One region of the Planococcus sp. SSTMD024 genome, then DNA from elsewhere that is predicted to be linked to it. Evidence: riboswitches for the same ligand, from Rfam matches in the RefSeq annotation. Region 1 holds a riboswitch; the other holds the start of a gene.
What was found. Region 1 has a riboswitch for cyclic di-GMP ahead of flgB (flagellar basal body rod protein FlgB). Riboswitches for the same ligand answer to the same signal wherever they lie in the genome.
Positions count from the first base shown of each region.

Region 1 (3,414 bases):
TGGGCAAGCCTTCTGCCGCTAAACTCACTTTCAAGCCGGCGACTTGTTCTTCGGGAACGGAAATCGTCGAACCGTCCGTCGACACTTCGACCGGAATTCCTTGGCTTTCGATCGCTGCCTTGATTTCGCCCGCTTCCGCTGGGTCCAAATTGGAATACAAGGGCGACATATCGGATTGGCTATTGAAGAAAACAAAAAGCCCCAAAGCAAGCAAAGTGATGAAAAAGGACGCGGCCATCAGCCATTTGGTCGCTTTTGATAAACTGCCCCAGGACTCTTTTGTTTTGGTTTTATAGGTTTCGAACTTTTCTTTCATTGATCGCACACCTTAGTTTTTTTCATACTTGCATTCTCATCACTTCTTGGTACGCTTCCACCACTTTATTGCGCACTTGCATCGTCATTTGCAGCGACAAGCTCGCTTTTTGCGACGCAATCATCACTTCATGGACATCTTTCACTTCACCCGTCAGCAACTGGTCCGTCTTTTTATCAGATACATTTTGTGCCGCGCTGACTTCTTTCAACGCATTTTTGAAAACATCCCCGAACCCTGTCGCTTGCGGCTCCGGCTGCATTTTTTCCAGGAATTGATTTTGCAGAAACGGTGTCTGCAGCTGTGCAATTTTCTCCATGCTGCCCCTCCTTAACTAAACTTCGTTACTTCCCGATTTCGAGTGCTTTCATGAACATGCTTTTCGAAGCGTTCATCGCCGTGACGTTCGCTTCATAGGAACGTGTCGCCGACATCAAATCGACCATTTCCTTAATCGGATCCACATTCGACGTGCGGACATACCCTTCCGCATCGGCATCCGGATGTTCCGGATCGTAAGTGACTGGAAACGGCGTCGCATCTTCCCGGATGGCGCTCGCTTTAACGCCTGCCCCGGCCCCTTTATTTTCCATGGCGGCCGTTAATTGCTTGGCGAAAGGTGATGCGCCGGCGGTCGACAATTCCACGGTCTTGCGGCGGTACGGCACCCATTCCCCGTTGACCAATTCGGCACGGTTCGTATTGGCATTGGCGATATTCGAAGACACGACATCCATCCGCAAACGGTTGGCGGTTAATCCGGACGCGCTAATATTCAGACCATTAAACAAAGACATGCGTTTTATCTCCCTTCATTGATGACCGAACGCAAGCTCGAGAACTTGCCGTTGACCCGCTCTGTAACGGCGTTATACCATAACTGGTTTTTCGCCAGTTCCGCCATTTCAAAATCCATGTCGACATTATTGCCATTCGGCGTCATTTTCGTATTGTGGTTGACCGTCACTGGCGTTGCCCCCGCCCCGCTCTGGAACTCCAAATGGCGTACATCAGTGCGGTAACTATTCATACGCGAAGCGCTCGCCTGCTCCATTGCCTGCTGAAAATTCACTTGCTTGCTTTTATAGTTCGCCGTATCGACATTGGCGATATTGCCGGCATGGACACGCTGTTTCAATGTCGAAGTCGACAAGGCCTGCTCCATTTTTTGAATGCTTGATGGAAAGATATTCATCATTTTTCTCCCCCGTCCCGAATTTGACCAAATAAAAAACCCACTTTGAAAAAGGTGGATTTGAGACAAATCTACCATCTTTCGGCGGCTCGGCGATCATGTGTCTTAGACAGTTAGACCCGTAGCTTTGCGTCCTTAACTTTCGTATAAGTTTGCTATTATCGTCATGATATGGGTATATTTTTCTTTAAACTCGTCTTTTCGAATCATTTTTAGTCTTTACTACCTCGGTATAGTATCATGCTTTTTTTATTTTGGCTATTTTATTTTATAAAAAAATTCTACTATTTTTTCCATTTAATCTACGGTTTTCTGTTAAAATAGGGATATGACAATGAAATTATAGTCTATAAGACTATATTTTAAGGAGTGAATAGGTAATATGTTCCGAGGATTATACACAGCCACTTCAGGAATGATGTCTCAAAACAGAAGTCAACAAATATTGACAAATAATCTATCAAATTCCAATACTCCCGGATTTAAGACAGACGAAGCAGCGATTCGCTCGTTTCCACAGCAATTGATTAAAGCGCAGAATGCCAATCAGCCTGCGCCGATCGGCCGGCTTTCCACTGGTGTTTACGTGCAGGAAGCGATTCCTTCCTTTTTGCAAGGGCCGATACGCGAAACGGGCAATGCGACCGATTTCGCTTTGGTCAATGATAATTTGCCGCTAGACGATGAAACCGGCGAACGCGGAACTTTATTGTTTGCGGTTGAAACAGAAGAAGGCGACGTCCGCTATACGCGCAACGGGCAATTCACGGTCGACGCGGAAGGATTCCTTGCGACCAGTTTCGGGCAGCGTGTGCTCGGTGACAACCTCCAGCCGCTGCAAGTCGGCGATGGCGAATTTTCTGTCCAAACGAACGGCGAACTCACGCGTTCGGATGGCGTAGGTGCCGGAAGCATCTGGATCGGGGCAACGGATGAACCGGAACAATTGATCAAGCAAGGCCATAACTTGCTTGCGTGGGCAGGAGACGATGCAGGCGCCCCGGCACTGGCCGGTGACGCCGAGCGTTTCGTCAAGCAAGGCTTCATCGAACAGTCGAATGTCGATTTGACCCGCACGATGACCGACATGATGACCGCTTACCGCGGATTCGAATCCAACCAAAAAGTGATCCAGGCCTATGACCGCAGCATGGAAAAAGCGGTCAACGAAATCGGCCGGGTCTGATAAGGAGCCAAGCATATGAACATCCAAATGAATGCAGCGAGCAGCTCGATGCGCGAACTGCAGAAAAAAATCGACATGATTGCCAATAATGTCGCCAACGTCAATACGACCGGCTATAAAAAACAAGAAGCCAATTTTGCGGACGCGTTGCTCCATAGCGTGAATAAGCAAGCCGGGCCTGCCAATGAAATCGGCCGGAGCACGCCGAACGGGCTGCGCATCGGCGGGGGCACACTGTTATCCGATGCCATCACCCGCCATTCGCTCGGGCAGATGCAGGAAACGGGCCGCGAACTGGACTTTGCGATCGATTCCCCGAATAGCTATTTCCGCGTTTCCAATGAGGATGGCGTTTATTACACCCGAAATGGATCGTTCCAAGCCGAGCCGATTCCAGGCAGCGGCCGCTTGGCACTTGTCACCGCTTCCGGCGATTCGGTTTTGGACGCTGACGGGACACCAATTACGTTTGCTGCCGGATACGATGAATTGAACATCGGGTCAAACGGCGTCGTGACGGCAACTTATGCCGGCCAAGCAGCTGAAACCTTCCAATTCGGTACCGCTCAAATCAACCGTGCCGCCCTTCTGGAAAAAGCAGGCGATAATCGCTACCGCTTGCCAGGCACTGAAGCTGAACAAATTGCCACCGGTGCCTTGGAACTAGGGGGTTCCCCCATTTCTCAAGCGGTGCTGGAAACTTCGAACGTCGACATG
Region 1 is NZ_JBGGNS010000020.1:50,803-54,216, reverse strand. It holds gene fliF (flagellar basal-body MS-ring/collar protein FliF) at 1-316, opposite strand, end outside; gene fliE (flagellar hook-basal body complex protein FliE) at 339-635, opposite strand; gene flgC (flagellar basal body rod protein FlgC) at 661-1,113, opposite strand; gene flgB (flagellar basal body rod protein FlgB) at 1,119-1,514, opposite strand; cyclic di-GMP riboswitch class I at 1,592-1,678, opposite strand; gene AB9R92_RS06040 (flagellar hook-basal body protein) at 1,894-2,697, shown strand; gene AB9R92_RS06035 (flagellar hook-basal body protein) at 2,713-3,414, shown strand, end outside.

Region 2 (3,414 bases), on a different contig from region 1:
CGGTTTCCAGCTCCGGTCAATTCATCAATTCGCGTACCTTTCAAGACGATTTCCTGGCCTTGCAAGCGATTGGCTAAATACGGGAGGAAATACGCCATATTCAACGGCTTGGCTAAAAAGTCAGTGGCGCCGACTTCCATTGCCCGGATGTGGTTATCAATCCGGTCATCTTCACCCATGATGGCGAGAGGGAGATGGCGGCTTCTGCCGGCTTCAGCGAGTCTTTCGGCCAGGTTGAATCCGTCGGCATCCGGCAGCTTCGCATCCACTAACACCATCTGCGGATGGATTGTGTAAAATAGTTCCGTGCCTTTTTGGCCATCCAGCGCGATGACGACAGGAATGCCTTTAGGCTCCAATATCTCTTTGAGCTTCGTGGCGAATTCGGCATCGGAATCGATAACCAATACGAGGGCTTCTTCATTTGAAGCTCTGCTTTTGGGCGTTTCCAACTCCGTCTCTTTCTCGTTTGCAGCCTCTTCCGCTGTAAAATAATTTCGGAACGAAGACATGAATCCCTGAAGCGAATCGACAGCCAGCAACTCACTGCTCTGTTCAGAGAACGCATCCAGCTTGCTTGCGCAAAAGTCGGATAGCTCCATCATGCCGATCGTTCCCGCGGTCCCTTTCATCGTGTGCAAAAATCGATAGACTTCACGCTCTTGTACAGTTTCTTGAGCTGCCCACTTCGAGAAATCCCGTTCCATGCGATTGGCGAGCAAAGCTTTGTAATCTGTTTGGGCCAATTTCTTTCACCTTCCTTAAAAGAATCTCTCAAGACATCTGGGAAAATGATGTGCCAAGAGCTGGTATATGACGAAAAGCATTCCTTAATATGTCATTTAAATAGTTAAATAGATAATATTTTCCACTTCTAGAATACCATCATTCGCCCTGTTAGTAAGGTATTTACTATTCGAATTGCGGTATTTTGAAAATCCGCTATCCGTGGAAAAAATAAAAAGACACTTCCAAAAATCAGGAAAAGTGTCCGGTCTTGTCATGGTTTAAGCGTCATCCAGCTGCCGACATGGTGGACAGCAATTCCTCCGTAAGCGGGGTGTCCTGAGTAATGAGCGGCCACTTCAGCCAATTGCGCATTCATGAACACTTCGCCTTCTTCGGCAAAAGTGATGATGCTGCCCTCGTCGGTCACGCCTGTTTCTACGCCGACTACTACAAATTTGCCGTATTTTTCGGCCATGGCGATTTCGTTTTTGACGATGTCGATGATCATCGGCGCGGAATCCCGGTAAGCCATCAATGTTACCCCGTCCGTATTGGCAATGACCCATTCGGCCAATAATCCGTTGCCGAACGTATTCTTGTAAGTGATTTCGTCAAACCAGAATGGCATGTCGGCTTCAAGGGGCAAGTTCAGCTGCGCAGAGCTCACCGCGGCTCTTTGCAAAAGCGATTGATAAGACTTCACCGTAGCAGCGCGGTTCGAATTCCAGCCGCTGTATAAATAAGGCTCCACATCCAAATGGATGCCATCAAACTCTGCCTGCTTTATCGATCCGCTTTGGTAAGTGCCCAGCCAGTTCATCAACATGTTCTGGTTCATATAGCCTTTTGGCGCAACCCAAGACGGCGCTCCGTCGAGTGCGAATACGGCTATGCCGCGTTCGTGCGCTTGTGTGACAAAGCTGCGGTACGTATTTTTGGGAATGTCGCGGTCGATCTGAACATATACTTTATTGACGTTTTTATTTTCGAGAAAAGCGAGCACTGCTCCTTCATCTTCCACGAACATCCACGGATTCCATAGCCAAGTGGCACGGGTATCAGGCGCATCGCCGCTTGCCTGTGCGTTTTCTGCCTGGCTGAACGCCAGCATAAGTGACATCGCGAACATCAACATCGCCGCTTTCTTCAACATATTCTTTTCCTCCATTCTGTCAGCCAAGGCCCACAGAATGGATGCCTGGCAACCTGACGACCGTGCACTGCTAAAGCAGTGGGTAGGCTCATGGCTTTGCGTCCTTCCTTTTCAGGTAAGTTTGCCTTTTACAGTTTTTTCATTATTATAATTCCAGTATGTTGCATTAAAATAGTATCTATTTACCTATTAAAGCTTTTACATGAAACTTATCGAGAAATTAGAGCTTGTATCATGCCAAGTCCTTTCCATTAAAGAATTATATCCATGAGTTCCTGTTATTCATCATTACCCATAAATTGTTAGGCAAAGCATTTTTCAACACTTTGCAGGCTGGAACACAGAGAAAGGAGGGGGCGTAAAAAAACCTTTCCGATTGCTTGTGCATTGCAAAGTGCCACTTGACGATTACGGAATTTGATTTTTAGTAAGATGCAGCGTTACGTATCATGAATTCAATGGTAATCCAACAAAAAAATTCACTATAGCTAAAAATCGGGTTATTTTTCTGAATAATCGGGTAACTAAGGTTATATTATTTATATGTAGTTCTTTACTATTAGATAAACGCTAAATTGTATAGTTTATGCAAGGAAATTAGATTTGTTTTTATTTAAAATTTTTCCATTTAACGCATGAGCATCTAAGTAGACGTCAAAAACTTTCACCCGATGCACGCTTCCTCAAAAATCACCCTTCGCATTACGCCATCCCTACATAGTTTGAGGCAACAACTGTATACATATTTCTTCAACCAAATTATCGATAGCTCCAAACCTTACAAACAAATCGAAGCGACAAATACAAAATGCGGGCATCCTGCAGACGCCACGTTTTTGCATGCATAAATTGAAGGGAGGTTCTCAGTACTGTTCCCAACGGACAAGCAGCCCATCCGCCGGTGCTACTCACTTTGTAAAGGGAATTGAATACGAAACGAGGAACAGGAGGGACAAAGATGTCTACAGAACGTTTAGTCAAGGAGTTCAAGGAGCTTGTTCGAATTGACTCGGAATCGTTCGCTGAAGGGCCGTTCCAAAAAGAACTGATCCGGCGTTTTAAAGAACTCGGATTGGACATTTGGGAAGATGACACGATGGCGCAGACAGGCTTAGGCGCCAATAATTTTATTGCCCGTCTTGACGGCGAGGCTTCAATCGAGCCGTTATTTTTCTCTGCACACATCGACACGGTCACTCCGGGACAGGGGATTCAGCCGATCGAAACGGGCGGGCGCGTCGAATCGGACCAGACGACCATTTTAGGGGCGGATGACAAGGCCGGCATCGCAATCATGCTCGAGCTGATCAAGAGGTTGAAAGAGCGCAACGTCCGGCATGGCCCACTGGAATTTATTTTGACACCTGGTGAAGAGGTCGGCTTGCTTGGAGTGAAGGCAGTGGATATGGATCAAGTGCATGCGAAGTACGGATATGTGCTGGATAATGGCGGTCCGGTCGGCGGCATCATCACGGCGAGTCCGACGATGCACCGCCTCAACATCCGCGTTTTGGGGCGTGCAGCTCATGCGG
Region 2 is NZ_JBGGNS010000022.1:258,366-261,779, forward strand. It holds gene AB9R92_RS10095 (diguanylate cyclase) at 1-746, opposite strand, end outside; gene AB9R92_RS10100 (amidase) at 1,001-1,882, opposite strand; cyclic di-GMP riboswitch class I at 1,927-2,018, opposite strand; gene AB9R92_RS10105 (M20/M25/M40 family metallo-hydrolase) at 2,841-3,414, shown strand, end outside.
Region 2: another riboswitch for cyclic di-GMP. It lies ahead of AB9R92_RS10100 (amidase); the one in region 1 lies ahead of flgB (flagellar basal body rod protein FlgB).